Regions from separate parts of the Mycobacterium sp. ML4 genome, predicted to be linked through region 1. Evidence: riboswitches for the same ligand, from Rfam matches in the RefSeq annotation. Region 1 holds a riboswitch; the other holds the start of a gene.
What was found. A riboswitch is a leader RNA that binds a small molecule or an ion and turns the genes downstream of it on or off. The one in region 1 is predicted to bind cobalamin.
Positions count from the first base shown of each region.

Region 2: linked by a shared signal. The riboswitch ahead of ACX9NE_RS23085 (PPE domain-containing protein) and the one ahead of metE (5-methyltetrahydropteroyltriglutamate--homocysteine S-methyltransferase) in region 1 are both predicted to bind cobalamin.

Region 1 covers NZ_JBTNSY010000002.1:248,012-263,176, forward strand. Annotated here, with positions in the region: gene ACX9NE_RS03180 (helix-turn-helix transcriptional regulator) at 1-498, opposite strand, end outside; gene ACX9NE_RS03185 (flavin monoamine oxidase family protein) at 965-2,317, opposite strand; gene prpD (2-methylcitrate dehydratase PrpD) at 2,753-4,258, opposite strand; gene ACX9NE_RS03195 (hypothetical protein) at 4,279-4,500, opposite strand; gene ACX9NE_RS03200 (DUF3556 domain-containing protein) at 4,613-6,334, shown strand; gene metE (5-methyltetrahydropteroyltriglutamate--homocysteine S-methyltransferase) at 6,420-8,690, opposite strand; cobalamin riboswitch at 8,848-9,055, opposite strand; gene ACX9NE_RS03210 (SDR family oxidoreductase) at 9,087-9,734, opposite strand; gene ACX9NE_RS03215 (TetR/AcrR family transcriptional regulator) at 9,751-11,013, opposite strand; gene ACX9NE_RS03220 (STAS domain-containing protein) at 11,586-11,897, shown strand; gene ACX9NE_RS03225 (hypothetical protein) at 11,936-12,166, opposite strand; gene ACX9NE_RS03230 (acyl-CoA dehydrogenase family protein) at 12,163-13,251, opposite strand; gene ACX9NE_RS03235 (acyl-CoA dehydrogenase family protein) at 13,248-14,393, opposite strand; gene ACX9NE_RS03240 (VWA domain-containing protein) at 14,501-15,165, shown strand, end outside.
Region 2 covers NZ_JBTNSY010000023.1:56,873-72,037, reverse strand. Annotated here, with positions in the region: gene ACX9NE_RS23140 (type I polyketide synthase) at 1-2,336, shown strand, start outside; gene ACX9NE_RS23135 (hypothetical protein) at 2,705-2,962, opposite strand; gene ACX9NE_RS23130 (hypothetical protein) at 3,732-4,910, opposite strand; gene ACX9NE_RS23125 (hypothetical protein) at 4,916-5,215, opposite strand; partial or broken gene ACX9NE_RS23120 (IS256 family transposase) at 5,554-6,316, shown strand; gene ACX9NE_RS23115 (IS110 family RNA-guided transposase) at 6,537-7,763, shown strand; partial or broken gene ACX9NE_RS23110 (transposase) at 7,861-8,274, shown strand; gene ACX9NE_RS23105 (hypothetical protein) at 8,345-8,554, shown strand; partial or broken gene ACX9NE_RS23100 (type III polyketide synthase) at 8,706-8,861, shown strand; gene ACX9NE_RS23095 (cytochrome P450) at 8,844-10,127, opposite strand; gene ACX9NE_RS23090 (ABC-F family ATP-binding cassette domain-containing protein) at 10,133-11,902, opposite strand; cobalamin riboswitch at 11,943-12,121, shown strand; gene ACX9NE_RS23085 (PPE domain-containing protein) at 12,225-13,925, shown strand; gene ACX9NE_RS23080 (acyl-CoA synthetase) at 14,156-15,165, shown strand, end outside.

The sequences.
Region 1 (15,165 bases):
TTCGGGGCGGGACATCTCGCGCAAGGCGTGGGTGCCGAGGTCGGCCAGCCAGACGTCGTCGGGGAGATGGTCGATAACCAGATCGTGGGTGGTGCCCGAGACCACGACCTGGCCGCCGTGCGCGAGATCGCGCAGCCGCGCGGCGCGGTTGACGGCGGGACCCGTGCAACAGCCCGAGTCGCCCAACTGCACTTCGCCGGTGTGCACCGCGACACGCAACTGGACCGGCGCGAGCGGTGCCTGCTGCAGATCGAGCGCACAGGCCAGCGCATCGGTGGCCCGGGCGAATATCGCCACGAACGTGTCGGCGCCGCCATCCTTGGGATCTGGCGTGACCGGACCCAGCCCGCCATGGGTCGCGATCATGTCAACCACCGCGCTCTCCAGGCGTTCGGCCTCGGCCAGCCTCAACTCGGGCGAGGTTTTCCAGGGCGGCGTCGAGCGTTCGGCGTCGGCGAGCAATAAAGTCATCGTTCTCGTCGGCAACAATTCGCTCACGCACATCTCAAACCCGGTTCACACTGCCTCTATGCCGCGCCCTTAACTACCCCAGTGTCACGCACTTGGGGCGCCAACGGTTCACTTTGAGTCAGAAAGACGGTGCTTGCCGGCAAAGGCGAGCACCGGCTACGACGAAGCCGCTGCCGATCTACGACCCCTTGGCCGATGATCTACAACCTCTCACCGGACGTTTCGTCAGCCGCTGACCCGGATCCGACGGCGGTGGTGCCACGGCGCGGTGGGGGAGCCTGACTCCGTTTGCCGTTCCGCGGGTCGATTCGGCCGCACTCGCGGGTCTGGCGACCACGAACTCGACCGCGGTGACCCCGGCCGTGCACGGCGTGGTGTCAGCGGCTCCCGCATTGGTGGCAGGAGCGTAGTGGTCAGCGCGCAGCCCCGCGGCGCAACCGACTACAACGATGCCGATTGTGCCGGTGCCGATGATTTTACGAACCAGAATCGGTTAAGTCTGGGCCGCAATCACTTCGGCCGCGGCCCGCTCGCCGGAGCGAATCGCGCCGTCGATCCAGCCGCACATGACGGCTGAGCTTTCCGTGCCGGCCCAGTGCACCCGGCCGCAGGGTGCCCGCAGCGCGTGGCCGTACTCGGTGAGAACGCCGGTCGGCGTATGGCTGATCATGCCGCCGCCGGAGTAACGCTCTAGAGACCAGTTCTGTTCATGGTATTCCATTGGCGTACGCGCCTTTTCCCCGAACCTGTCGACGAGTTCACCGACGATGACCATTTGGCGTTCAGACTCGGTGAGGTCGGTGAGCCGGCGGGCTGCGGGTCCCTCCGTGATGGCGCACATGATCCCCGGATTTCCGGTGTCGGTGCACGCATCGATCGTCAGCGTGGCCGGCGTTCCCGGCGCGGCCGACTGACCGGACAATCCCTCGGCACGCCAGAACGGTTCGTCGTAGATGACGGAGGTCTTGATGACAGCGCCGCTGGGCATGCGCTGGTTCAAGAATGCGCGGTCCGCCGGCAGCGCCGGTTCGTAGACGATCGAACTGGCGATGGCCATCGGGATCGCCACGATGGCCCGGTAGGCGCGCACCGAAAACCCGTCCGACGCGACCGTGACTCCGTCGGTGTCCTGAATGACGGACCGAACCGGTCGCGACAAGTGCAGTGCCTCACCGAGTTCGGCCACAATCGGTCGGTAGATGGCGCCCATCCCGCCGACCGGCCTCGCGTCCTGCGCGCCACCCTTGCCCGAGATGACGAACGTCGGGCCACCACCGGAGGACATCTGCAGCAACATCCACAGCAACGACACTTCAGCTGACGTCGACGTGTAGGTGCCGCCCAGCACCATGTCCAGCATCTCACGCGCCGGCTTGGACAAGACGTTGCGCTCGAGCCAGTCGCCGACACTCATCCGGTCCCACTCGGCGGCCTCCGTGGCCTCCCAGGGGGCTTCGCGCGGAATCGTCTTGCACATCTGCTCGACACTCATCAAGCCCATGCCCAGGTTGGCAATGGCCCATGGACTCATCGACCACGGCAGCTTCCCGCCGTAGCGGCGCTTCTTGCCGTCGACGATCATCATCGCGTCGCCGTCGTTGTGCTGCTTGTATTCCGGCACGCCGAACTCCCGCATCAGCGCGTAGATCCGGTCCTGGCCCGGTCCGATCCATGCACCGCCGCGGTCGACCCACACCCCGTCGTCGCGGGTCACGGTGAAAGTGCGCCCACCGACGCGTTCGCGGGCCTCCAGCAGCGCCACCGAGTGACCGGCCTGCTTCAAGCGCAGTGCTGCCGTCAGGCCCGCGAAGCCGGCTCCGACAACGCAGTAGTCGACATCCGTCATGCCCAGCAAGCTACACCGATCGTCGGGCCGCTGAACTGGGTTTCGGAATACTCGCTGACCCTGTGGGCCGGATATGCTGGTGCGGAACAGGATTGAGACATTGAGTTGGCGGAGTTCGCTCGAGGCGGCCCGACCGGCGGTAGTCGATCCCGCCGAGGCGCTCATGTCGCTGATACCTGGGCAACCACGGATCTCCGGGCGGAGTCAGAAGTATTGCTGTAGCGGTCCTTTCGCGCCCCCTCTAGTCACATGGACCCCACCCGTCGCTGAAACCGGCGGCTGTCGATGTGCCCGCCTCATAGCGACAGTGTTCGTAGCCGCCCAGTTGTCGCTCAAAGGCGGGCAAACGCCGCACCGGCTTCGCCGGAGACGCCTGTGGCCAAAGTGACCAGGCATCAGGGTCCGGTGAAACCGGAATCCGTTGCAGGCGAAAGCCTATCCGAAGATCCCAGGCGGAATGACGGGCGCTTTGTCCAGCACCGACGGGTCCACCAGCGGGTTGAGCGCACCGAGCGTCCCGGCAGTCATCGTCGGGAGGCCCTGCACCACCGACAGGAACCGCTGCTGTTCGGCGTCATCGATCACCCCGCCGGCCAGGCCGGTGAACTTCGCCATATACTGCTCCCGTTCAAAAGGCCGGGCTCCCAACGGATGTGCGTCGGCGACGCTGATCTCGTCGACGAACACCCGACCGCCTTCCATCGTGACCTCGGCGCGGGCGCCGAATGCCTTCTCCGTGGGGTCGGGGGAGTGATAGCGCCTGGTCCACTCCGGGTCTTCGACCGTGGAGATCTTGTGCCACAGTTCGACCGTGTCGGGCCGGTGCGACCGCTGGGGCGCATAAGACCGTTCGTGGTGCCAGGTGCCGTCCTGCAAGGCAACCGCGAAGACGTACATCGCCGAGTGGTCCAGCGTTTCGCGCGAGGCATCCGGGTCGAATTTCTGGGGATCACCGGACCCGGTCCCGATCACGTGGTGCGTGTGGTGACTGGTGTGGAGCACAACCGATTCGATCTGGTTCAGATCGCCGATCTGCCTGCGCATCCGACGGGCGAGATCGATCAGCGCCTGGCTCTGGTATTCAGCCGAGTGCTCCTTGGTGTAGCTCTCCAGAATGGCGCGCTTGGGTTCGCCTGCCTCGGGAAGCGGCACCCGATAGGTGTGCTCCGGCCCGGCCAGCAACCAGGCGATCACTCCGTCCTCGCCCTCCCAGATGGGGGCCGGTGCTTGCTCGCCGCGCATGGCACGGTCGACGGCCTCGATGGCGACCTTGCCGGCCCACGCCGGGGCGAACGCCTTCCAGCTCGAAATCAACCCCTTGCGCGATTGCCTGGTGGCGGTCGTCAGGTGCAAAGCCTGACCGATCGACGAGTAGATGGTTTCCTGATCGAGACGCAGCATCGTCCCCAGGCCCGCGGCCACCGCCGGACCCAGGTGCGCGACGTGGTCAATCTTGTGCTCGTGCAGGCAGATTCCCTTGACCAGAGCGATCTGGACCTCATATGCGGTCGCCAACCCGCGGATCAGATCCGCGCCCCCCAGGCAAAGATGCTGGGCTACGGCCACCAGGGGTGGGATGTTGTCGCCGGGGTGCGAGTAGTCGGCCGCCAGGAACGTGTCGTGAAAGTCCAGTTCGCGGACCGCCACGCCGTTGGCCCACGCGGCCCATTCCGGTGAGTATCGGCCCGCGACGCCGAACACGGCGGCGCCCACCGGACGCGGGTGCGCAACAGCCTGGGCGCGCGCGGTGGTGACGGGACGGCGGATCACCGAAGCCGCTGATACCGCCGCGTTGTCGATGATGCGGTTGATCACCATGGACTCGGTGTCGGCCGGCACGGCTACCGGGTCTGCGGCTACTTCGGCGATCTTCCAGGCCAGGTGTTCGCCGCGGGCAAACTCCTCGGCGCTGCGTCGGGCGCGAACCTCATGAACGCGCATGGGGCCGTCGCAAAGTCAGCCTAGCCCGGCCCGCCGTACTGCCACACCAGGCTGTGGGTGCCCGTCATGGTCGGGTTGCACCACATCGTCTTGCCGTCGGCGTCCTGGGCGGTCGCGTGCAGCACCGTGCATGAATCACCCGGGGACGGCGCCTGCGCCTGCGCCGGAGCGCTGGCGGCGACGAAAGCGACTGGCAAGGCGGCCCCCGCGAGCGCCCGCCTCAGGTACCGAGGTCTACGCATGCTCCCACTCCCTTCCCCACCTCCACCTCACGGTATCGCCCGCCGCAGCGGCTGACAAAGGATTGGGTGCGGCAGGCGGCGCATACGACTCGACGCTCTAGTCTGTCAAACCATGGGATTTCTCAAGCCCCAGCTGCCCGAGGTCGACATCGCCGAGTGGAGCAAGGGCACCCGCAGCGAGAAGATCCGCCCGATGGCCCGGCACTGGGCCGAGGTGGGCTTCGGCACGCCGGTGGTCATGCACATGTTCTACGTCGTCAAGATCCTGCTGTACATCTTGCTTGCTTGGTTGATTGTGCTGAGCACCAAAGGTATTGACGGATTCACCAACGTTCGGGCCTGGTACGCCGAGCCGATCGTCTTCGAGAAGGTCGTGTTGTACACGATGTTGTTCGAAGTGGTCGGGCTGGGCTGCGGCTTCGGGCCGCTGAACAACCGCTTCTTTCCTCCGATGGGTTCGATCCTCTACTGGCTGCGGTTCGGCACCATTCGGCTGCCACCGTGGCCGGATCGCGTCCCGCTGACCTTCGGCACCAAGCGCAAGCCGGTGGACGTCGCGCTCTATGCCTTGCTGCTGGTGCTGCTGGTGACGGCGTTGTTCACCGATGGCAGCGGGCCGATACCGGCGCTGGGCACCAAGGTCGGGGTGCTGCCGGCGTGGCAGATCGTTGCGATCCTGCTGGTGCTGGGTGCGACGGGCCTGCGCGACAAAGTGATCTTCCTGGCGGCCCGCGGGGAGGTTTACGGCTCGCTCACCGTGACCTTCTTGTTCGGCGGTGTCGACATGATCGTCGCGGCCAAGCTGGTCTTCCTGGTGATCTGGATGGGCGCGGCCACGTCCAAACTCAACAAGCACTTCCCGTTCGTGATCTCCACGATGATGTCCAACAACCCGGTGTTCCGGCCGCGGTTCATCAAGCGGATGTTCTTCGAGAACTTCCCCGACGACCTGCGGCCCGGGCTCTTGTCGCGGATGTTCGCTCACGTCAGCACGTTCATCGAGATGTTCGTGCCGCTGGTGCTGTTCTTTTCCCACGGCGGCTGGCCGACCACGGTGGCAGCGATCGTGATGGTGTGTTTCCACCTGGGGATCCTGACCGCGATTCCGATGGGGGTGCCGCTGGAGTGGAACGTCTTCATGATCTTCGGCGTGTTCGCGCTGTTCGTCGGGCACGCCCAGCTAGGCATCAGCGATGTGAAAAACCCTGCCCCGGTGGGCATCTTCATCACGCTGATGGTGGGAATCGTGATCGCCGGAAACATGTTCCCGCGCAAGATCTCGTTCCTGCCCGGCATGCGCTACTACGCCGGCAACTGGGACACGACGCTGTGGTGCATCAAGCCGTCAGCGGCCGACAAGATCTCCCGGGGCATCGTGGCGATAGCCAGCATGCCGCAGGCCCAGCTGGAGCGGTTCTACGGCAAAGACCGCGCGCAGATCCCGATCTATCTCGGGTATGCGTTCCGCGCCATGAACACCCACGGTCGGGCTTTGTTCACGCTGGCGCACCGCGCGATGGCCGGACAGAACGAGGACGACTACGTCATCACCGATGGGGAACGCATCTGCAGCACCGCCATCGGCTGGAACTTCGGTGACGGCCACATGCACAACGAGCAGTTGATCGCCGCGATGCAACGGCGCTGCCAATTCGAGCCGGGTGAGGTGCGGGTGGTTCTGCTCGACGCACAACCGATCCACCGGCAGATCCAGCGATACCGGTTAGTCGACGCCGCCACAGGCGAATTCGAACGCGGCTACGTGCGGGTGGCCGACATGGTGACCCGCCAGCCCTGGGCCGACGACGTGCCGGTCCACGTGGAGTCCGACTAGGGCCAGCTAATGCCGCGAGCAGACACAAAATCGCACGTTCCGGCCCGCCGGAACGCGATTTTGCGTCTGCTCGCCAGCGGGGGCGCTAGGCCTCCGACCGGACCTGGTGTGCCGCGGCGACCATGTTGCGCAGCGATGCCGTCACCTCGTCGACATTACGGGTCTTCAATCCGCAATCCGGGTTGACCCAAAGCCGTTCCGCGGGAACGGCTTTCACCGCGGCGCGAAGGGACGCCGCCATCTCGTCGGTGCTCGGCACCCGCGGGGAGTGGATGTCGTAGACGCCAGGGCCCACGCTGTTGGCGAAGCCGACCGCGTTCAGGTCGTCGAGCACCTCCATGTGCGAGCGCGCCGCTTCTATGGAGGTGACGTCGGCGTCCAGATCCGCGATCGCGCCGATCACCTCGCCGAACTCCGAGTAGCACAGGTGGGTGTGGATCTGGGTCGAGTCGGCCACACCCGAGGTGGCCAACCGGAAAGAGCCTACGGCCCAACGCAAGTACTCGTCCTGGTCGGCCCGGCGCAGCGGCAGCAACTCCCGCAGCGCCGGCTCGTCGACCTGGATCACCGCGATGCCGGCGGACTCCAGATCCACCGTCTCGTCCCGGATCGCCAGCGCCACTTGATCGGCGGTGTCGGCCAGCGGCTGGTCGTCGCGGACGAACGACCACGCCAGAATCGTCACCGGCCCGGTCAGCATGCCCTTCACCGGCCTATCGGTCAGCGACTGCGCATAGGTGATCCAGTCGACCGTCATCGGGTGGGTGCGCACCACATCGCCGAACAGGATCGGCGGCCGCACACAGCGGCTGCCGTAGGACTGCACCCAGCCGTTGTGGGTGGCGAAGAACCCCTCCAGCTGCTCGGCGAAGTATTGCACCATGTCGTTGCGTTCGGGCTCACCGTGCACCAGCACGTCGATGCCCAGTTGCTCCTGCAGCGCGATGACGTCGGCGATTTCCTGCTTCATCCGCCGCTCGTACTCGGCCTGGTCGATCTCGCCGGAGCGCAAGGCGGCCCGGGCGACTCGGATCGCCGAGGTCTGCGGGTAGGAGCCGATGGTCGTGGTCGGCATTACCGGCAGCTTCAGACGGGTCTGCTGGCTCGCGCGGCGGTCGGCGGGATCCCCGCGGTGCACGCCGGACGCGACGATCGTCTGCAGGCGGGCCCGGAGCCGGTCGTTGTGCAGGCGCGGGTCGTTGCGACGCGAGGCCACCGCGGCGTCGGACGCCGCGACCTCCTCGGCGACGGCGTCGCGTCCGTCCCGCAGTGCCCGGGACAGCACGACCACCTCGCGCACCTTCTCCGCCCCGAACGCCAGCCAACTGCGCAGGTTGTCGTCCAGGTCGGTCTCGGGCTCCAGTGAGTACGGCACGTGCAAGGTCGAGCACGACGTAGACACGGCGACGGCCGCCGCCGATCCGCGCAGGGCCGCCAGCTTGCCCAACGCCGCTTGCAGATCGGTGCGCCAGATGTTGCGGCCGTCGACGATGCCGGCCACCAGCGTTTTGCCCGCCAACTCCGGCACCGCCGCCACCGCGGTATCGGGGCCGTAAACGAGGTCGACGCCGATCGCCTCGACCGGCGTGCGGGCCAGCCCCGCCAGCGAGGCGCCCGGGTCGCCGAAATAGGTGGCCACATGGATGGCCGGCCGGTTGGCCACCGTGCCCAGCGCGTTGTAGACGGCCTCGGCCAGCGCGGGAGCGTCGGGGGAGATGTCGGTGACCAGCGCGGGTTCGTCGAATTGGACCCACTGGGCGCCGTTGTCGGCGAGCAGCGACAGCAGTTCGGAGTAGACCGGCATCAGCTCCTGCAGCCGCTCGATCGGTGCGCCCGCGCCGTCCACCGCCTTGCTCAACAGCAGGAAGGTGACCGGCCCGACGATCACCGGACGTGCCGGGATACCTTGCGCCAGTGCCTCTTTCAGCTCGGAGAGCACCTTGTCGGGGTTCAGCGAGAACCGGGTCGAGGGACCGATCTCGGGAACGAGGTAGTGGTAGTTGGTGTCGAACCACTTGGTCATCTCCAGCGGGGCGACGTCGTCGTTGCCGCGCGCGGCGGCAAAGTAGCGGTCCAGTTCGTCGGAGACCCGGCCGACCCGCACCGGTAGCGCCCCGAGCAGCACCGAGGTGTCCAGCATCTGGTCGTAGTAGGAGAAGGTGTTGATCGGCACCGAGTCCAGGCCGGCGGCGGCCAGGTCTGCCCAGGTGTCGCGGCGCAGGGTGGCGGCGACGGATTCCAGGTCGGAGCGGCTGGTACGGCCGGCCCAGTATCCCTCGGTCGCGCGCTTGAGTTCGCGGCGCGGGCCGATCCGGGGAGAACCGGTGATGGTGGCGGTGAATGGTTGAGCGGTCACAAGCGGTCCTTCATTCGACGGTGTGGACACCGCCCGCGGACGCGCAGCCGACAGTCGGGGCGATGCGCTGGTGCTCTCTAGAGCCCGCGTACCACAACGGCTGGCTGCCAAACGCCCATTCCACGAGGCGATGTGCCGCCGGACGCGGCGCGCCCGGCACAGCTGGCAGGTCTTCGGACTCACAGGCGCGCACCGAAGCTCCTACTGGCCGTCGCTTCCCAGTCCTGCCGGACCAGTGCATGTGACGGCGGTCGTTCCTGCATACCGCTGCGGGACAGTCCCGGATTCTCACCGGGTTCCCTCTCACGAGACGGACACGCCTCGCTCGATGCCGGCGTCACGAGGGCGCCGGCAGACCAGTTGCGAGGCCAACGCTACTCCGCGGGGCGGGTCTGGCTATCGTGCGGTCGCCAGCGCGACGGCGATCGGGACGTCGCCGTTGTTGAAGTCGATGGTGCGGCGGATCGTCGCGTCGTCGGCCAGAGCGCCCGCGACGACTGCCGCTACGTCCTCACGTGACACCTCGCCCTTGGCTTTGCCCACCGCGATGTGTCCGGTGCCGGGATCGAGGGTGAGCCGGCCCGGGCCCAGCACGGTCCAATCGAGATCGCTGGCCCGCAGGTGGGCGTCCGCGGCGGCCTTCGCCTCGGCGTAGGGAAAGAACGAATTCTCCGGCGAGACGCCATGTCCGGGGCCCGCGCCGAAATACGACACCATGACGAACCGCTTGACGCCGGCATGGCCGGCGGCGTCGATCACCCGGATCGCGGCGTCTCGGTCCACGGCGTAGGTGCGCGCCGGGTCACCGCCGCCTGCCCCGGCGGTGAAGACGACCGCGTCGTGCCCGGTCAAGAGGTCGGCCAGGGCGGCGGTGTCGAGTTGCTCGATGTCGGCGGTGATCGACTTGGCGCCGGTGGCCGCGACCTCGTCGGCATGGTCGGGGTTGCGGAACACCGAGCTGACCTGGTCCCCGCGCGCGGTCAGGATTCGGGCCAGATGCAACGCGACCTTGCCGTGGCCGCCGATAACGATGATGTGCGCCATGATTCGACGCTACCCGCTAACGCTTCGGGCGAATCGTGACACCGCGCAGGACGGTGTCACGGGCCAGGATGAGCGACGAGCGGGTGCCTATCGCGCGCAGGATGTTCTCCGGTATCCACTGCATGCCGATGATGCAGCGGGCCAGCATCGTGATACTGGGCGCGTCGATCCGAATCTCCGACGATCGAATACCTTCGGATAGAAGCGATTTCATCTGCCGCAACCGAGTCGTATACAGCCAGCCGGGGTTGGCGGTGTTCGGAGGCGACTGTCGCATCCAGGCGAGCTGGATCCGGAACTCGTCGGAGAACTGGTCCAGCGCATTGACGTTGACCCAACTCAGCGCGTCCAGCTTCTCGACGGGGGTCGCCTGGGAACGCAGCACGTCCACCCAGCCGGCTTCCACCTTCTGACCGAAGGAACGCATGATCGACGCCAGAAGTTCGTCTTTGGAACCGATGACGCGGTAGACGGTGCCGGTTCCCAGACCGGCCGCCGACGCGATGTCTCTGACCGTGGTCACTTCATATCCCTTGCGGCCGAACTCTGTTCGTGCCACCGCCCGCAGGTGCGCCGCTTTGTCGCTCGGGTCGGCTTCGCTGTCGTCGGCCCAGGATGAGATGACGTCGCCGGCGGCGGCAAACGCCTTCGACCGGTCCAGGGCCCGGTCGGTGGGCGGCCGAGACGCCAGTCCCTGCAGGATGATTCGACACATCAATGCGGCCACCTGGTCGGCGGAGGAGTTGTGCCGTATCACGTCCAGTCCGACTTGGAGCATGGTCTGACAGATCCGGTCGGCCAGCGTCGAGAGATCGATGTCGGCCTTGATGTAGCCGCTCCACCGGGCCGCGCGCAGCGTCTGCAGCATCGCCTCCTGGATGGCGACCGGCCGCTGCTGCGTCAGCTTCATCAGTTCGGGATCGGCGCTCGGGCCCTCGTAGAAGGACATCTGCAGGGCGGCCCGATGCCGCACCGCACAATTGGCGATCGCCGATCCGAGCTCGACGATCTGCACGGCGGCGGGCCGGTTGTCCGGTTCGTCCAACCTGGCTTGAGCACTCTGTCCGATCCGGGTCAGGTCGGCTTGATAGCGGCGGATGAGTTCGACAAGGATCGCTTCCTTGGACTCGAAATGGTGATACAAACTGCCCGGGAGAATGCCTGCCGCGTCAGCGATCTCCTGCAGTGAGGTCCGCAGGCCCGACGAGGCGATCAGCGACGCCGCGGTCTCGAGGATCTCGGTCCGGCGTGTTCCGGAGGCGGTTGCGCTGTCGGTCATGGCCGGCTGGGCGGGTTCCCAGCGGGGCGCGTTGAGGGCACCACGGCGAATCGTCTCCCTGCTGACCAAATGTTTGGTAGAGGCTAGAGGCTATCAGAGGGGGCGCGCCGACTGCGCTCGTTGCGCCCATGCGCTCCTTTCAGGGGCTGCGGTCAGCACCCGGTTGCCTTCGCCGAAAACAACAATGCCGCTCACCTTGATCGGAAGCGTAATGTCACCGCGCGATGTGAGGAGTAAATGCGATCGTCCGGGTCGGCCGCCGCCAGCATGGGGCAGCTCCGGTCGGCTGCCCGCGCACTGTTGCTGCGCAGACGACCTTCTGCTCGCGGTCGGCGAGGCGACCGCCAGCACCTCCACACACGCCGGTGCCGAAGTCGAGATGACGGTGACCGCCGAGATCGTCGACGACGAGCTGACGACTGCCCGCGTCGCACGGGAATCGCGGCCACGGCTTTAACCCGATGGATGCGCGCCCTGGTCGACCGCGTTACCATCACTCCCTCGGACGGGGGAACCACGGTGACACATATCAAGAGTGCGCGCATGACATCCGCCGCAAGGATGGTGCCCTAGTGACCGAGCCGCTGCTGAGCGTGACGGTTGATCTCGCTCAACAACCACGCGTCGTCACGGTCATCGGTGAAATCGACCGGGCAAACGTCGAGCAGTTCACCAGCGATGTGGCCCGGGCAACGGCCGACGCGCCGCGAGTCACCCTGGATATCTCTGGTGTCTCCTACTGTGACAGCGCCGCCGTGCGGGCTCTGTTCGGCATCGCATCCACTGTCGAGGTGACCCTCGTCATCTCCCCGACGGGCCCGATCAAAACGCTGCTGAGAGTTTCAGGGCTCGACCAGGTCGTCACCGTGAACGTCTCGGACTAGCAACAGGCTGCGTGGCGTCCGAACCCATGTCAAACGGGTCAGTCGGGCCCACCGTCGACGGTGCCTACGCCGAGTTGCGCGCAAACACCGAAAACTTCCCCGAAAATCGAGTCGGGCACCGTGAACGCCTCGGTCGCCGACACCTCAGCCAGGTGGGCCGCGATGTCCTCGGCACCGGGTTCGCGGTCGGCGTCGGCGAGCCACCCCGCACCGAGCCCGCGGCCCGCGTCGCTGACGATCGCGACCTGGTTCTGGAAATCGATACTCACACCTGCCCGCTCTTGGTAAGGCGCGCACCGATTTCGGTGAAATATCGGTCCGGCCCGCCGCCGAAGGCGCTCCAGTTCAGCAAGCGCTTCAGGTAAAGGTGGGCGTCGTGCTCCCAGGTATAGCCGATCCCGCCGAACACTTGGATCGCCGTGTCACCGACGGAGGCCAACCGCCCGGCGAACGCCTTGGCCCGCATCGCGGCCAGGTGGCGTTCCCCGGGGTCGGCGTTGTCGGCTGCCCACAATGCGTGAATGACCCCGCTGCGGGCCAATTCGACCGTTTCGAGCATGTCGACGCAAAGATGTTGGATCGCTTGGAAAGAACCGATGGGCTGATCGAACTGCCTTCGCGTCTTGGCGTAGTCGACCGCCAGCTGCATGACGGCGCGGGCGGCGCCCAGCGCGTCGGCCGCCATGACGGTCAGTACCGCGTCGGCAACCGCCTGAATGGCTTCGGGCGACAACGCGGCCACACGTGTCGCGGGCACGTCGTCGAACCCGACCCGAAACTGTTTGCGGGTCTGGTCGATTCCACGTTCGGCCGTGACGGCGAGGCCGGCGGCATCGGGGCGAACCGCGAAAAGGCCGGTGCCCTCCCCGCCGTGGGCCAGCACAAGCAGAATATCGGCGGCCACCGCGTCGGGTACGGCGGCGAGTTCGCCCTTCAACACGGCAGGGCCGTTGCGCTCCAACGCGGAAACGCTTTCGAACACATCGAGTGTCGCGATGATGCGGCCGTCGGCGATGCCGGTCAGGATGTCGGCGGCCTGTTGCCCACCGGCCGAGCTCAGCATCCGCGTCGCCGCGACCGCCGTGGACAACCACGGCCCGGGATGCAGGGCAGCGCCCAACTCTTCGGCGACGATGCCGGCCTCGACCATTGTCAGGCCGGCGCCACCGCGTTCGGGCGCCACCAGCAGGCCGGTCGCACCGAGGTCGGCCAGACCCCGCCACACCTCCGGCGTGGTACCGGTCGGGTCGTCGAGCAGCAAGCGCACATGTCCCGAAATCGGTGCTCGCTCAGCAAGAAAACGCCGCACCGTGTCCCGCAGCGCGATGTGGTCGTCGTCCAGTTCGAGGTTCATTTGCGCGGCAACCCCAGCACCCGGGTAGCGGTGATGTTCTTGTTGATCTGCGTGGTGCCGCCGGCGATGGTCAGCGACCGCGACGTCAGCCGGTAATCACGCCAGCGGCTGTGCACGTCGCTTGTGCCGAGCACGTCGAACGCCAACGCGGCGAGATCCTGCCCGATCTCACCCCACACCGTCTTGGCCAGGCTTGCCGACGCATAAGGGTCGCCACCGTGCAACGTGGCGGAAATCGACCGCTGGCACAGCACTTCCAGATACTTGATGCGGACCGCGATCTCGCCGAGGCGGCGCAACACCACCGGATCCTCGAGCGCCCCGTCGACCGCCGCGAAGTCCGCGACCAACTCGTGCAACCGCACTTCCAGCTCGGCGTAGAGCCGGGCGGCTCCGGCGCGCTCGTGGCTCAGTGTCGTGGTGGCAACGTGCCAACCCCCATTGAGCGGGCCGAGCAGGGCATCGGCCGGCACGCGCACGTCGTGGAAGAACACCTCGGCGAAATCGGTGTCTCCGTTGAGGGTCACCAGTGGACGCGCCTCGATGCCCGGCAGGGTCATGTCGACGATCAGGCAGGAGATCCCCTTGTGCTTCGGGGCCCGCGGATCGGTGCGGACATACAGTTGGCACCACTTCGCCTTGTGCCCCAACGAAGTCCAGATCTTCTGGCCGGTGACGACGAAATCATCGCCATCTCGCACCGCCCTTGTGCGCAACGCGGCGAGATCGGATCCGGCCTCGGGCTCCGACATGCCCTGACACCAGATGTCGGCGGCACGCATCATTCGGGGGAGCAGCGTCGTCTTCTGCGACTCGGTGCCGTACTGCATGATCGCGGGCGCGATATTGTTCATGCCGATGACGTTGAGCGGCACCGGTGCCCGGGCGCGGGTGATCTCCTCGGTGTACACCAGTTGTTCGAGTACGGTGGCGCCGCGGCCGCCGTACTCGACGGGCCAGGACACCGCTGCCCAGCCGGCGTCGGCCATGGTCGCGTTCCACGCCCGCAGCTTGTCGAATGCGGCTTCGTCGCGGCCGGAAGGTCGCCGCGCGGCGATCAATTCGTCAGTCAGATTTGCCGACAGCCAGGCCCGCAACTCGGCGCGGAACCGCTCCACCTCGGCCGGGTATGAGAAGTCCACGTTCGCGTTCGAACCCCTGGTCTGAGTCTGATTGACTGCGCCTGAACCGGACTTTACGTTGGAACAGATATTTGGTCAATATCGGCCGGCGGTTCGGAGGTGGGCACGTGGCCGGGGACGACGCTCGCACCGACGGGCTCAGCGTGCTTGCCTCTGCGTGGGCGGGACGGACCGTCGCGGTGGCCCCGCTGCCACCGGGCGAGCCTGCCTGGACAGACGGCCACACGATCTACGTCGACGACGCTGCCGGTCCGAAAACCGAAGTGTTACAAGCGATAGCGGTGCAGGCGTCGCTGCTGGCGGCTGACAGCCTGGTCCCCGAGGTGCTGCGATCCTTGGTCCGTCATCCCCGGCTGGTCAGGCGATATCTGGCAATCGAGGGGCATCGCGCACTGGCCGGCAACGCCGGTGTGCTGCCGCGGGTGCTGCTCGGCCTCGGCGACAGTGACCTCGCGAGTCGCAGCGACTCACCGACCGCCTCGTTGTGTCTGGCCCACGGGCGCGCGAGAATCGACGACCCGGCACCGGTGTTCGGCGTGATTCGTCCGGCGAAGGTGCTGGCCGCGAGCCGCCGTGATGCCCGGCAACAGGCCGGCCCGCACCATGTCCCGCGAGGGCGGGGCGGGCAACTCGACGAACTCGAGGCAGGCCGGGACGACGATTCCGACGATCCGGACTTGTTCACCAGCCCGGTAGGCGGCGGCGGCTTCCTCGGCAACTGGGTGAAGAAGCTGCTCTCCCCGGTGCGCAAGACGGGCAGCGGCGGCGGACC
Region 2 (15,165 bases), on a different contig from region 1:
GCATCCACGCCGTCATCTCGGGCAGTGCCGTCGGCAACGCCGGCCGCGACGGCGCCGGGCTGACGGTGCCCTCGGTCGCGGCCCAGGCTGAGGTCATCCGGCGGGCATTGTCCAGCGCTGGACTGAACTGCGATCAGGTCGACTATGTCGAAGCCCACGGAACCGGGACCGACGTCGGCGACCCGGTCGAGGCCAGAGCTCTGGGCGCCGTGTTCGGTGAGCGCCGGCACCACCCGGTGGCCATTGGATCGGTCAAGACCAACGTCGGCCACACCGGCGCGGCCGCCGGAGTCGCAGGCCTGATCAAAACCGTGCTGTCGATCGAGAACGGCACCATCCCAGCGAGTCTCAACTTCGCCGCCGCGGGGATCGAGCTGGCGACACTGGGCTTACGCGTCAACACCAGCCTGACGCCATGGCAGGCGGCGCCCCGGCGCGCCGGCGTCTCGTCATTCGGAATGGGCGGCACCAACGCGCACGTGATCGTCGAACAAGCGCCTGTGCCGGAACAGGCTGGCGTCGCGCCAATCGACGGCGTGACCATCCCATGGGTGCTTACCGCGCGGTCGGCGCAAGCGCTAACGGTTCAGGCGGGTCGCCTCGCCGGGCAGCCGAGTGAGGGCGGGATCGCCGACGTGGGTTGGTCGTTGGTGACCACGCGATCGATGTTCGAGCACCGGGCCGTCGTGGTCGGCTCGGACCGCGGGCAGTTGACGGCGGGTCTGGAAGGTTTGGCGACGGGTGCTCCGGGCTCGGGCGTGGTGGTCGGCCGGGCCGGCACACCGGGCAGGACGGTGCTGGTGTTTCCCGGGCAGGGCTCCCAGTACTTGGGCATGGGCCGGCAGCTTTACCATCGGTTCGCGGCGTTCGCGGCGGCTTTCGACGAGGTTGTCGACACTATCGATCCGCATCTGAAATTACCGCTGCGACAGGTGATCTGGGGTCGCGATCAGACACTGCTGCAAAGTACCGAGTTCGCCCAGCCAAGCCTGTTCGCGGTGCAGCTGGCGATGGCCGCGCTCCTGCGATCCTGCGGGGTGGCACCCGATGTGTTGCTGGCCCACTCGGTGGGTGAAGTCGCCGCCGCCCACCTGGCCGGGGTGCTGTCACTGCCGGACGCGGCGCGGCTGGTGGCGCTTCGCGGCCGGCTGATGGCCGGTTTGCCCGCGGGTGGGGTGATGGTCGCGGCGGCCGTTGGTGAAGCCGAGGTGGCGCCGTTGCTGGGAGAGCGCGTCAGTCTGGCGGCGGTGAACGCTGCGGATTCGGTGGTGCTGTCCGGTGCGGAAGCCGCGGTGGGCGCGGTGGCGGAGCGGTTGGCGGCCCAGGGCCGCCGAGTGCACCGGCTCGCGGTGTCGCATGCGTTCCATTCGTCGCTGATGGAGCCGATGCTCGATGCATTCTTGGCGTGCCTGGCCGACCTGAATGTCTCGGAGCCGCGGATCAGGTTGATTTCCAACGCCACTGGGGAGCTGGCCGGAGAGGGCTACGGGTCGGCGCAATACTGGGTCGATCATGTGCGCAATCCGGTGCGGTTCGCCGACGGAGTGCAAACGGCAGCGGGCCTCGGTGGCGGGGTGTTCATCGAAGTGGGACCCGGCGCTGGTTTGACGGCCGATCAGGACGTTTCGGTCGTGACCCTGATGGATGGCCGCGACGAGGCCGATGCCCTGCTCACCGCCTTAGGAACGTTGTTCAGCACGGGAGTGGAGGTCGACTGGCCCGCCACCTTCGACGGTCTGGGACCACGACGCGTGCAGCTACCGACCTACGGATTCGTGCGGCGACGCTATTGGGTGGGGACCGCTGACGATACCCCGGTCACGGCCCCGAGCACCGAACGGTTGCAAGACCTGGGCCCCGACGATCAGCGACGCCGGCTGGTCGAGTTGGTGTGCTTTCACGCCGCCGTCGTTCTCGGGCACGCCGGCCGCGACGATATCGATGCCGACCGGGCCTTTCAAGACCTCGGCTTCACCTCGATGAGCGGTGTTGAACTGCGTAATCGCCTGAAAACGGTGAGCGCCTTGGGGGGGGTGTCACTATCGCGCACCATGATCTTCGACTATCCCACTCCAATCGCCCTGGCCGAGCATCTCGCGCAACAACTATCGGGCCGCTCCGGCAACGAATCCGACGACGACCGGATTTGGTCGTTACTGCACACGATTCCGATCAGCGAGCTGCGGCGAACCGGATTACTCGACAAACTGCTGCTGTTGGCCGGCCGGGCGGAAAAGAACACGTCAGGCGCATCGCTGAGTGACGAAGTAATCGATTCGCTGAGCCCTGACGCGCTGATCGCGATGACACTCGAGCCCGGTGATGATAGTGGCTGACAATGGGTGCTGCGGAACAAGACTACGACAGGTGTTGAATATCACTGTCTTTGCTCGGCTACGGATTAGCTGTTCTGCAGCCGCAGTTGCCCGGCGTGTCATGAATCTCATTGATGCTATTCATCCATTGGCCGGGCCTCAAAGGAGGCGGAAGTTGCGGGCTCGACTGCCAGTCCGCGAGCACCCGGCTCCCAGTCCGGTCCAAAGTTCTTTGCGGATACCCGAGCAAGCACACTTTCAACGGAATCCAACTGCTTATTGGTGGGCGCCGGGGTAGCGCGAAGATCAGTCAGAAGAGCCGGATTAAATCGCATCAGCTCTTCAACCATGACAGCACGCGGCGCCGGATGCCTAACTCGACTGTTACGCTACCGATAGCTCGGCCATACTTCCATGTAGGCGTCAATTGCGCGTTCAATCGCCAATCCGTACTCATTCGGAACCCAGTCCGGTCCGAACGTCTTAATCAAAGCATCGGAAAGCGCATCAATAATGGCCTCGCTTTCGTTATTGGTTGGCTCCTGTGTTTCGCAAATCTGCTCCAGGAGTGAAGGCTTGCGCTGCATCAGCACCTGCACAATAAGCGCGCGAGGCTCCGGCGGAATAGCGTCGAGTAGATTGCTCATCGATTTCCTTACTTATTTCCCATCGTCGCTCAGCCGTTCAGCAGAATGCCGATTATCGATATGGGCGACGTAGCTGGGGCAGTTGCGCGACGTGGCGAAACTTTGTTTGACGTCACTCATACATTGGCCTAAGCTAGGCCAACAAGTATGCGCCGATTGCGTTGTCGACTACTTTTCCTTACTGATTTGGAATAGGACCCGGCCCGTAGTTTGCACTCATTGCGTGGATAAGCTCATTTACGACGGCGCGGCTCTGCTCATTGGTGGTTCCTGGACGCTACCAAGCGCGTCGAGCAGATCGGGATTACGGCGGCTCAATTCTTCCTCGATAACGGAGAGGTGTTTCGGTGGAATAGGCTTGAGCCACGCCCCAGGATTTCTGGTCTATTGTTCCAAGCGTCCTCCAATGTGGAATAGGTCTCGGTATGCATTCATTCGCGCGCAGAGAGAGATAGATTGTAGCAGAACGCACTAGATTCAAAGTCCGGAATGCCCCCAACTCGACTGTTGCGCTACCGATATATCGGCCATGCCTCAAGGAAGGCCTCAACTGCGCGTTCAACCGCCAATCCGTGTTTGTCAGGAGTATAGTCGGGACCTAAACTGTTTATCACCGCGATGGCGAGTAACTGGTTAACTGCCTTACGCTGTTCGGGCGTCGGTTCATTCGCGGAGAGAAGCTCGGCCAGGAGAGTAGGGTCGCAGCGTGCAAGTTCATCCTCAATTACAGGACGGTGCGCTGGCGAAACGGCATCGAGAACGTTGCCCATTAATGTCTCCATCCGTTGCGAGTATTCGGCCAGCACGTCACCACCAAGCCGTCCTTGTTCAAAACAACTGTTGCATCTTCGCCAATATATAGGTATGCGCCGCGGCCCTGTTGGTCCACCTGGTACTCCGGCGGTTGTTTTGGATGCCCGATAGCATCCTGTAGCGCGCGGTCATTGACTCCATGGCCGTCGCGGCCGTTGACCTGCTCCTCTCCGTGTCGAGTGAATCCGTTGATGTGCGTCGGCGGCGGAGACGGCGGTGTGCCCTCGGCGGCGGGCGCGGGTGGCTGTTCACCCTCTATTGGTATGCCTAAGTCCCGTAAGCGTGCTCTGATCGCGGCTTGCCGTTCCAGTAGGGGGCCCCGGTCGGCGAGGCAGGCGTTGTAGGTGGCTTGTTCGTTGGGCAAGACGAAGGTGCGTCCGCATCGGGCGTTGTAGGCCGCCATGTCGGCGTTGACGGCTTGCCAGGCGGCGCGCGCTTCGGCTGCGGTCATGTCTTTCGGGTCGAGCGGGACGGGGAGTTGCGGGTCTTGTTTCCAGTGGTTGTCGACGGCGCGGATGGCGCCGGTGCGGCGGTCAAGGGTGGGTTCAGGCTGGGCGGGGACGGAAGCGACGGGGTCGGTGACGGGCTGGTGCCAGTGCGCGGGCGCCATGTCCGCCATGTGCGTGGCGCCGGTATGCAGCGTGGTGGTGATGGTCGCGTTGGCGGCAGCTAGCCGGGCGACGCGGTGGGCGATGAAGCTGCGATGGGTCTCGGCGTGTTGGTGGCGGGCTATCTGCTGTGCGGGTGAGTGCGCCGCGCGCATGTCGGTGACCGACAAGTCCTCACCGACTCTAAAGCCGTCGTCCTCGGCCTCGGCGATCGCCTCCAGCGCCTCGGCGCGGGCCCCGCGCAGATCCTCACCGCCGCGGTGTGCGACGTCGGCCATCTGGTGTGCATGGTCGACAGCAGCCAACACCGCCGCCGTGTCGGTGTGGGCCATCTGCACGGCCGATCCGGCGGCCTGCCCGTCCCAGGCGGTCCCGCCGGGACTGGTCAGCTGCTCGAGGTAGGCGTGGGCGGCGCGCTCCATCACCGCCGCCCGCGCCCGCCACTGCGCCGCGGCCTCGGTCAACAGGTCGGCCGTCTGGTCAAAGGCCTCAATGCGCGACCGGGTCGGCGGCCCCACGGCGGCCATCGCGGCTACTGCTCCTGCGCGGGCGCCACCACTGTTAGTGCCGCGGCGCCTGCCTCATCCATGGCGACAAAGGCCCCCGACGCCACGGTCAACGCCGCCGACGCCCAAGACAGGCGACCGCCGAACGCGCCGCAGAACTCACCCCACGCAGCGTGCATCGCGGTCGCGGCCACCCCAGCCGATTCCGCCGACCCGCTCACCGCGCCCCCCGGCGACGCAACCCGCTGGGCATGCCCGGTCAGGATCCCCGACGCGGCCCGCAACCCCACCGCGACCACATCCACCCTCTCGCCGCCACCTGCCACTCAAGCCCCCCTTCACCCGAACGTGATGATCCTGAAACCGTAGGCGCAAGATTTTCACACCCCAGCAGCCACCCGATCAAGCCAGCAGTGTCTCCGGCCGATGACCGCCCGGGAGACAGGGACGCATTTGTCACATGGGCAGGTGATCCCAGGCGGTTCCGACCAGCAGCCGTTCGTTCGACCATCGCCGGTATTGGTCACTCCACCAGTTGCGTCCCTGATAGTGGTGTAACGCGGATCGTGTGATCGTTTCCCGGTGTGTCGTTCGGGACGAGAGCGCGGTCACCGCGTGATCCTTCGAGTGAACCTTCCAAAGCACTCTCGAGAGGAACCACACGATGACCGCTCCCCATATTGTGAACCCTGTTGCGTTGTTGGAGCAGGGTCTGTCCGACGCGTCGGCGGATCTGATGCGCACTCTGCTGGGCACGGTGCTCAACGCGCTGCTGTCGGCCGATGCTGATGCGGTATGCGGTGCCGAGTACGGCCGGCCCAGCGCGGACCGGACGAACTCGCGTAACGGCTACCGCCACCGTGAACTGGACACCCGCCTCGGCACGATCGATGTGGCGATCCCCAAGCTACGCCAGGGCTCCTACTTCCCCGACTGGCTGCTGGAGCGCCGCAAACGCGCTGAGGCGGCCCTGATTTCGGTGGTGGCGACCTGCCTATCTACTCGGGGTCTCCACGCGGCGGATGGACAAACTGGTGGCCACGTTGGGGATCACCAGCTTGAGCAAGTCGCAGGTCTCGCGGATGGCGGCAGACCTCGATGCGCAGGTCGAGGCGTTTCGCACCCGCCCACTGGGGGAGGCGGGACCGTTCACCTTCGTCGCGGCGGATGCGTTGACGATGAAAGTCCGCGAAGACGGGCGGGTGGTCAACGCTGTGGTGCTGGTGGCCACCGGCGTCAACGCCGACGGGCACCGTGAGGTGCTCGGGGTCAAAGTCGCCACCAGTGAAACCGGCCCGGCGTGGAACGCCTTCTTCGCCGATCTGGTCGCCCGCGGCCTGCACGGCGTGCGGCTGGTCACCTCCGACGCCCACCGGGGCCTGGTCGAGGCAATCGCGGCGAACCTGCCCGGGGTGGCGTGGCAACGCTCATCCGTCAACATCGGGGGGGCGGGATGGTCTCGCCGGTTTCCTTCCACCGTCGGGAGAGGACCTTGGCAGCGTGACCGGGCAAAGGTCCAGCGGCAGACCCGTCCCTCCCGGCGGTGGCGGGTTCTCGACCGGCCAGTGGGAGTCGTGCTTCGAGCACCTGGATGAGCGTCCGGAGAGATCGGCCATGGAGGAACCGATATTCCTCGAAGGAGGACTGGTGTCCGAACAACATGAATGGCCGGCGTTTGCCGGGATCGATTGGGGCGGTGCGCATCATCAGCTGTGCATTGTCGACTCGACAGGCAAGCGCCGCACCCAGCTGCAAGTGACACACGACATTGCGGGCCTGGCCGCCCTCGATGCCGAACTGCACCGCTGCGAGTCGCGATTGCCGATAGCGATCGAGCGTTCTGAAGGACTGCTTGTTGAGCATCTGCAGGCGGCTGGGCATGTGCTGTTCCCGGTGTCGCCGAGGATCGCGGCCCGCGCCCGCGAGCGTTACAAAGTGGCCGCGGTCAAAGACGATCGATTCGATGCGTTCGTGCTCGCCGACACCCTGCGGCACGAACATCAGCATTGGCGGCCACTATCGATCCCCTCACCGCTGCTCGCCGAGATCCGCGCATTGACGCGGGATCGGGACCGGCTGTTGGAGACCCAGCAGGCCGTCGAGCATCAGCTTCGGATGATCTTGGAGGCTTATCACCCGGCGCCGGTGCGGCTGTTCTCGTCGGTGGACCGGCAGATCACGCTGTCATTTGTTTTGGACTACCCAACCCCGGCGATCGCATCACGGGTAAAGGCCACGCGCATGGGCGGTTTCTTGAGGCGTCACCACTACACCGGTCGGGTGCCGGCCCAGGTGCTGGCCGAGCGGATGCGAGCCAATCTGCTGAGCGGCGCGCCCGGAACGGTCGCCGGCAAAAGCTTCTCCGCTCAATCGTTTGCCCGACTGCTGCAGCTGCTCAACAGCCAGCTCGCCGAGTACGACGACGCCATCGCTGCCACCGTGTCCGAACACGACGACGCCAAGATCTTTACCAGCTTTCCCGGCGTCGGGCCCACCCTGACCGCGGTCTTACTCGCTGAGATCGGTGAAGATCGTCGCCGATACCCCTCTGCTGCAGCACTTCTCGCCGAATCCGGATTGGCGCCGGTGACCCGCTCATCGGGCCGCTCGTGCAGTGTCCGGTTTCGCTATGCTGCCAACACCCATCTGCGTGAAGCCGCGATGTGGTGGGCCTTCAACTCACTGAAGACCTCCCCATGGGCAGCAGCTGTTTTCGAGCAAGCGCGAACCCAACGCGGCCAGCGCTACCACCGCGCCCTGCGCGGACTGGGCGCACGTTGGATGCGGATCCTGTGGCGCTGCTGGACAGATCGCACCACTTACGACCCCGCCCTGCACACCGCCGCAAAGGTACTGGCCACCTCGGCGAGCTAACACCCACCGATCGCCAACCGCCGTCCACAGGCCGCGCGGCGCCATCGCCTGTCTCCAGGCCGCCACCCCCAAAACCCAGAGGTTGACAGTGGGAGTCTGCCGCACGCACTACGCCGCGAACTTGATGGAGGTGACCCCGAAAAGCTCCTGGGGATGGGTCAAAGCGCTGCTGCACTCGGTCTATGACCAGCCCGATGCCCACGCGGTGCACGCCCAGTTCGACCGTGTCGTCGAGGCATTGGCCGATAAGCTGCCCGCGGTGGCCGAGCACCTCGATGGTGCCCGCGCCGAGATACTGGCCTTTACCGCGTTCCCCAAGGAACTGTGGCGCCAAATCTGGTCGAATAATCCCAACGAACGCCTAAATCGCGAAATCCGCAGGCGCACAGACGTTGTCGGTATCTTCCCCGGCCGAGACGCCGTCATCCGCCTCGTGGGAGCCGTCCTGGCCGAACAGCACGACGAATGGGCTGAAGGCCGCCGCTACCTCGGACTGGACGTCTTGGCCCGGGCCGCTGCCCTCGGCAACCCCCACCCGCGCCGCCGGCCACCAACGACCTGCCCGAACTGGAGCCCGCAGCATGACAAACCCCAACACCCCAAGAGAATTCGGCCCAGGGCTGACCCGCCAAGCCTATCTCGACCAGCTCGCCGACACCGGTCACACCGGCTGGCACGACGAGCACGCCGTCCCCACGCCATGGCCCGAGGACTCCTGCCACCCCGACAGCGGATGGCAACCCACCACAGGAGGTGACACCACCAACACCGACCCCAACCAACCCTTCTAACCCCCACCAAATCGAAGGATCAGCCGTTACACCACTCCCAGGGACTTGACGACTCCACCCTGGGTTCGCGTCGACCCAAATTTCGCGCGAACGACAGCCTCGCTGCCCGACGAGCAGCTGAAAAACCCGGCGAATGGCCAACAAGACCGACAAGCTGACCTGGCGCTCGCGCGGCGAAATCGGCAACCTGTCCTTGTCGTCGGTGGTGCACATCCGGCGCGACACCCTTGAGACGCGATCGCGCAGCGGAAGGCTCGCGATGGGACCCGGATTCTGCGCCGAACTCAGGTTACTGCGCTGGCAGTGAGCCGCAGACTTCTACCATCAGGCCCGGCCGGGGACTGAGCGCGGCGAAGTTCGCGGCGCGGATACGCTGAGCCGGCAGCCGCAGTGTGGTCCTAGCGACCAGCCGGGCCAGCATGACCGTCATCTCGGTGATGGCCATCACCGAGCCGATGCACCGGTGCAAGCCCCCGCTGAACGGAATGAACTCGTGGGGCGCTGGTTTACGGTAGTCCGGCGCCGCGGAGTCCCAGCGCTGCGGACGGAAGTCGGTTGGCTCGGGCCATAACTCGGGAAGCCGGTGGGTGACGTACGCGCTGAAGACGATCAGCCGCCCCGCGCGGATCCGGTGCCCGTCGAACACCAGATCGCGCATGACCCGGCGGGCCGAGATCACGCCCGGTGGGTACAGCCGAAGTGTTTCGTGCACAACGCCGTTGAGGTAGGTCAGGGCGGGCAGGTGTGCGGCGGTCGGCGCCGCACCGTTCAGCACCCGTTCCACCTCGGTAGCGGCCGTGTCCCAGGCGCCGGGCAACGTCAGCAGTGTGTAGGCGGCCCAGGCTAGCGCGGCGCTGGTCGTTTCGTAGCCCGCCGTGATCATCGAAACAATCTGGTCACGAATCTCGTTGTCGCTGAGGGTTATTCCATCATCGGATCGGCCGTTGAGCAGCGTCGTCAACAGGTGATCGTCGGGCCTGGGCCGGGCGCGGGCATCGGCGATCTCGGCATCCATCAACTCGTCGATGCGTGAGCGGGCCGCCATCGCTCGCCGCCAGCCGGGGGAGTGCAGCCGTCGTTGCAACTTCATCACTTGGGGTGGGCGATGGGTCAGGTCCAGCAGCGGCTGCAGTTGCGTGCCAAGGAAATCCGAATGCGCGGCCATCCGGGATCCGAACAGGCTTTCTGCGGTGCTGCGCCGCACCGCCGAACGGATTTGCTGGTAGATGTCCAACCGTTGCCCGGGCTGCCAGCTGTCAATCATGGTGTCGACGGAGCGCACCATGGCGGGAACGTAGTCCTGAATCCGGCGGTGCCGCAACCCCGGCGCCACCACATTGCGCCGGCGGCGGTGGTCTTCTCCGTCGCTGACGATCAGCGCGGTCGGCCCGTCGACCGGCGCCAAATTCTCGAACGTCTCGCGCCAACTGAACGCATCGGCATTGGCGAACACGAACTTATTCGCCTCAGGGCCAAGCAGATACACGAAACCGTGCCGTCCGATCCCGGCGTTGATCACCGGACCTCGGCGTCGATACGCCGCCAGCAACGCTTCACCGGGCGGGTAAGGCACCGGCTTCATTCCAGCACCTCCGACAACTCCAGCCACTGTGCCTCGACTGCGGCGACCTCGTCCTCGAGGCTGCGCAATTCCCTCGTCAATCGCGTGACGCCGACGTGGTCGGAGTGGTCATGCTCGGCCAGTTCGGTGTGCTTGGCCTCGATCCGGGCGGCGAGGCGGGCCAACTGGCGGTCGACCGAGGCCAATTCCTTCTCCGCCGCGCGCCGCCGTGCCCCCGACATCGCCTGCTGCGGCTCCGGCGCCTGCGCCAACGGCTTGGCGGGCGACTGGGCGGCCAACGCCAGGTACTCGTCAATGCCTCCCGGTAGGTGCCGCAGCCGGCCCCCCAGGATCGCGTACTGCTGGTCGGTGATGCGTTCCAGCAGGTAGCGGTCGTGCGAGACGACAATCAGCGTGCCCGGCCAGGAGTCGAGCAGGTCCTCGGTAGCGGTCAGCATGTCGGTGTCGACATCGTTGGTGGGCTCGTCGAGGAGCAGCACATTGGGTTCCGCGAGCATGGTGAGCATCAGCTGCAGGCGCCGGCGCTGGCCGCCGGACAGTTCTCCGACGCGCGCCGAGAGCTGCCCCCGGTCGAAACTCAGCCGCTCGAGCAGTTGGGTCGGCGTCATCTCACGGCCCTCGACCTCGTATGCGGATTGAAGCCGATTGAGCACGTCGGCGATCCGCTCGCCGGCCAGTGCTTTCAACTCATCGCCCTGTTGATCCAGCACCGCCAGCCGGACCGTCTTGCCGCGCTTGACGCGGCCGGTGTCGGGCTGGACGGTGCCGGCGATCAACCCCAGCAGGGTGGACTTGCCGGCGCCGTTGGCCCCCACGATCCCGGTTCGTTCGCCCGGGGCGATGCGCCACTCGACGTCGCGCAGCACCGGGCGCCCCTCGTAGCAGACCGAGACGTCGAGCAGGTCGATGACGTCCTTGCCCAGCCGGGCGGTCGCGAGCTTGGCCAGCTCGACGGTGTTGCGCAGCGGGGGTACGTCGGCGATCAACTGATTGGCGGCCTCGATGCGGAATTTGGGTTTGGCGGTTCGCGCGGGGGCGCCGCGGCGCAACCAGGCCAGCTCTTTGCGCATCAGGTTCTGGCGCTTGGCTTCTGATGCCGCGGCCTGGCGATCCCGTTCCACCCGCTGCAGCACGTATGCGGCGTATCCGCCCTCGAACGGCTCGACGATGCCGTCGTGCACTTCCCACGTCGCAGTGGCGACGTCGTCCAGGAACCACCGGTCATGGGTGACCACCAGCAACCCGCCGCTGTTGCGCGCCCAGCGCTGTTTGAGGTGGCCCGCCAGCCAGGTGATGCCCTCGATGTCGAGGTGGTTGGTGGGTTCGTCCAGGGCGATCACGTCCCACTCGCCGATCAGCAGCTGGGCCAGCTGCACCCGTCGGCGCTGACCTCCGCTCAGCGTGGAAACCATTGCGTCCCATGCGATGTCGGATACCAGACCGGAAACCACATCGCGTACCCGGCCGTCGCCGGCCCACTGGTGTTCCGGTTGGTCACCGACCAGCGCCCAGCCCACCGTGTGGTCGGGATCCAGGGTGTCGGCCTGGGCCAGCGCGCTCACCCGCAAACCGCTGCGTTGGGTGACCCGCCCGGAGTCCGGTTTGAGCTGGCCGGTGAGCAGGTTCAGCAGGCTGGACTTGCCGTCCCCATTGCGGCCGACGATGCCGATGCGAGCGCCGTCGTTGACGCCCAGGGTGACCGACTCGAATATCACCCGGGTCGGATATGCCAGGTGTACCGCCTCGGCTCCGAGCAGGTGTGCCACTGGAGTGAGGCTACCGGGCGCGCGGTTGGCTACCGCTGGGACCGGCAGGATGCGAGAATGCCACGGTAAGGCAATGACGATGCAGGAAGCCGGTGTGAAACCGGCGCGGTCCCGCCACTGTAATCGGGGAGCGACCCTCAAACGCCACGGCGATTAGCTGGAAGGCGAGGCGAGCAGCGATCCGAGAGCCAGGATACTCGCGTCCTGCGACCCGGGGCGGTGCACCCCGAGAGAGCGATCGCCGTCCGATGTTTCTTCGGCTTCTTGTTTGTGATCTTTCGACGCTGACAATGTTTTCCGTCTCCAGCCGGGTGGGTGCGCGATGAGCGCTCCGATTTGGATGGCCGCACCGCCGGAAGTGCACTCGGCGTTGCTCAGTAGCGGCCCCGGCGCCGGTTCGCTACTGGCCGGGGCGGCCGCGTGGAGTTCGCTGAGTGCCGCGTACGGCGAGACCGCCCGGGAGCTGGCGGCGGTGCTGGCCTCCGTGCAGACGGGTTCCTGGGATGGGCCGGCCGCGCGGTCGTATGTGGCCGCGCACGTGCCGTATCTGGCGTGGCTCATGCAAGCCGACGCGCACAGCGCGGCCATGGCCATCCGGCAGGAAACCGCGGCCGCGGCCTGGACCACCGCGCTGGCGGCCATGCCCACGCTGGCGGAGCTGGCGGCCAATCACGCCACCCACGCAATGTTGGTGGCCACGAATTTCTTTGGCATCAATACGATTCCACTCGCGCTCAACGAGGCCGACTACGCGCGGATGTGGATTCAGGCTGCCACGGTGATGAGCACGTATCAGAGCGTCGCCGCCGCGGCGGTGGACACTGCGCCGCAGACCACAGCGGCGCCGGAGATTGTCACCACCGGCGCGCTGGCCGCCGCCGGCGATTTGCCTCCGGACCGGCAGAACGATTTCTTCACCTGGCTGCAGGACATCGGCTATATCGCCTTCTACGACAAGTACATTCAGCCCCTGATCGACGCGCTGTCGAATCTGCCATTCTTCCAGGCGCTGTTTTCCGGGTTCGACCCGTATCTCGTCATCCTCGGAAACCCGCTCACCTACCTCAGTCCGTTCAATGTCGCGTTCGCCCTCGGCTACCCGATGGATATCGGCACCTATGTGGCTTTCCTGTCGCAGATGTTCTCGTTCGTCGCGCTGGACCTCACGGCGGCGTTCGCCTCGGGCAACCCTGCGACCATCAGTTTCACAATTCTGTTTGTCACCGTCGAAATCATCGGCACGGTCATCACCGACACGATTGCGCTGATGAAGACCCTGCTGGAGCAGAGCATCGTGCTGCTCGCGGTCGTGGTCCCGTTGCTGACCGCTCCGTTGGTGCCGCTGGCTGCGGGCGCGGCGCTGGGGCCGATCGGCATCAAGGGCCTGGCGGCGCTGGCTGCCCTCCCGCCCGCGCCACCCGTCGCACCGGCGATCACCCCGCCGTTGGCCGCGCTGGCCCCGATGGTTCCGACATCCAGCTCATCGCCAGCGCCAGCACCGGCGGAGGCGGCCGGGTCGGTTCCCGGGCCGGGGGCGCCTCCGCCCCCGCCCGCGGCGCCACCGACGGTGACGGGCACGGGAGGGGGTCTGGGCATGAGTGCGGGTATGGAGAACTTCGGCTACCTGGTGGGTGACGTTGGCTCGGTCGCGGACCAGGCGGCCATGGCCGGCGCCCGAAAGAAGGCGCCGAAGGCCGACAGTGCTGAGGAGCCCACGGTCGCGCCGACGCCCGATGAACAGGCGGAAAGACCCCGGCGCCGGCGCACGAAGGTCACCCAGCTCGGCCGAGGGTACGAATATATGGACCCCGAGCCGCAGGCGTCGGCCCCGGGCGCGGCACCGTTGGGTTTCGCCGGGACTGTGCCGGGGCGAAGCGCCGGTACCGCGGCGGGTTTTGCGACGTTGGCCGGAGACGCGTTCGGTGTCGCGCCGCGGGTTCCGATGCTGCCGGGGACTTGGAGCGCAGAGCGGACATCTGATAATCGCCTACCCAGCCGTGATTCGCCCGCACAACCGACCTAGACCCAACCCGATCGCTTCGCCGAGGCTGCATTCTTGCAGGCCCCTACTCGTACTTTCGCTGCAGGTTTGCAGTCTGGGCGATGGGGTGGACTTTCGCCGACTATGGTGGAGCGTCTGCGCGCCGGCGACCGCCACCCGACGCAAAAAGAGTGACCTAGACCACACATCCGGGCCCATGTGCCATGATGTCCACGCTGGTCAAGGCTTAACCAGGAAGCACGCAGGGAGCAGTGGTGGATCTCAATTTTTCGATGGTCACCCGACCGGTCGAGCGACTGGTGGCCACCGCGCAGAACGGCCTGGAGGTGTTACGGCTGGGCGGGCTGGAAACCGGCAGCGTCCCGTCACCGTCCCAGGTGGTCGAGAGCGTGCCGATGTACAAGTTGCGCCGGTACTTTCCGCCGGACAACCGGCCCGGTCAGCCGCCAGTGGGTCCGCCGGTGCTGATGGTGCACCCGATGATGATGTCGGCCGACATGTGGGACGTGACCCGTGAAGACGGCGCGGTGGGCATCCTGCACGCCAGGGGACTGGACCCCTGGGTCATCGACTTCGGCTCACCCGACAAGGTCGAGGGCGGTATGCGTCGCACCCTGGCCGACCACATCGTCGCGCTCGACCAGGCAATCGACACCGTCAAGGACACCGCCGGCCAGGACGTGCATCTGGTCGGCTATTCCCAGGGCGGCATGTGGTGCTACCAGGTCGCGGCGTACCGGCGGTCGAGAAACCTGGCCAGCATCGTGGCGTTCGGGTCCCCGGTGGACACTCTGGCGGCGCTCCCGATGGGCATTCCCGCGAACATGGGCGCCGGCGTGGCCGACTTCATGGCCGATCATGTGTTTAACCGGCTGAACATCCCAAGTTGGATGGCGCGCACCGGCTTTCAGATGATGGATCCGATCAAGACGGCACAGGCCCGCATCGACTTCCTGCGTCAGTTGCACGACCGTGAGGCGCTGCTGCCCCGAGAACAGCAGCGCAGGTTCCTCGAGCGCGAGGGGTGGATCGCCTGGTCCGGCCCGGCCATCTCGGAGCTGCTCAAACAGTTCATTGCCCACAACCGGATGATGACGGGCGGCTTCGCCATCAACGGTCAGCTGGTCACGCTGACCGACATCACCTGCCCGATCCTGGCGTTCGTCGGCGAAGTCGACGACATCGGCCAACCCGCATCGGTGCGCGGCATCCGGCGGGCCGCCCCCAACACCGAGGTGTACGAATGTCTGATCCGCACCGG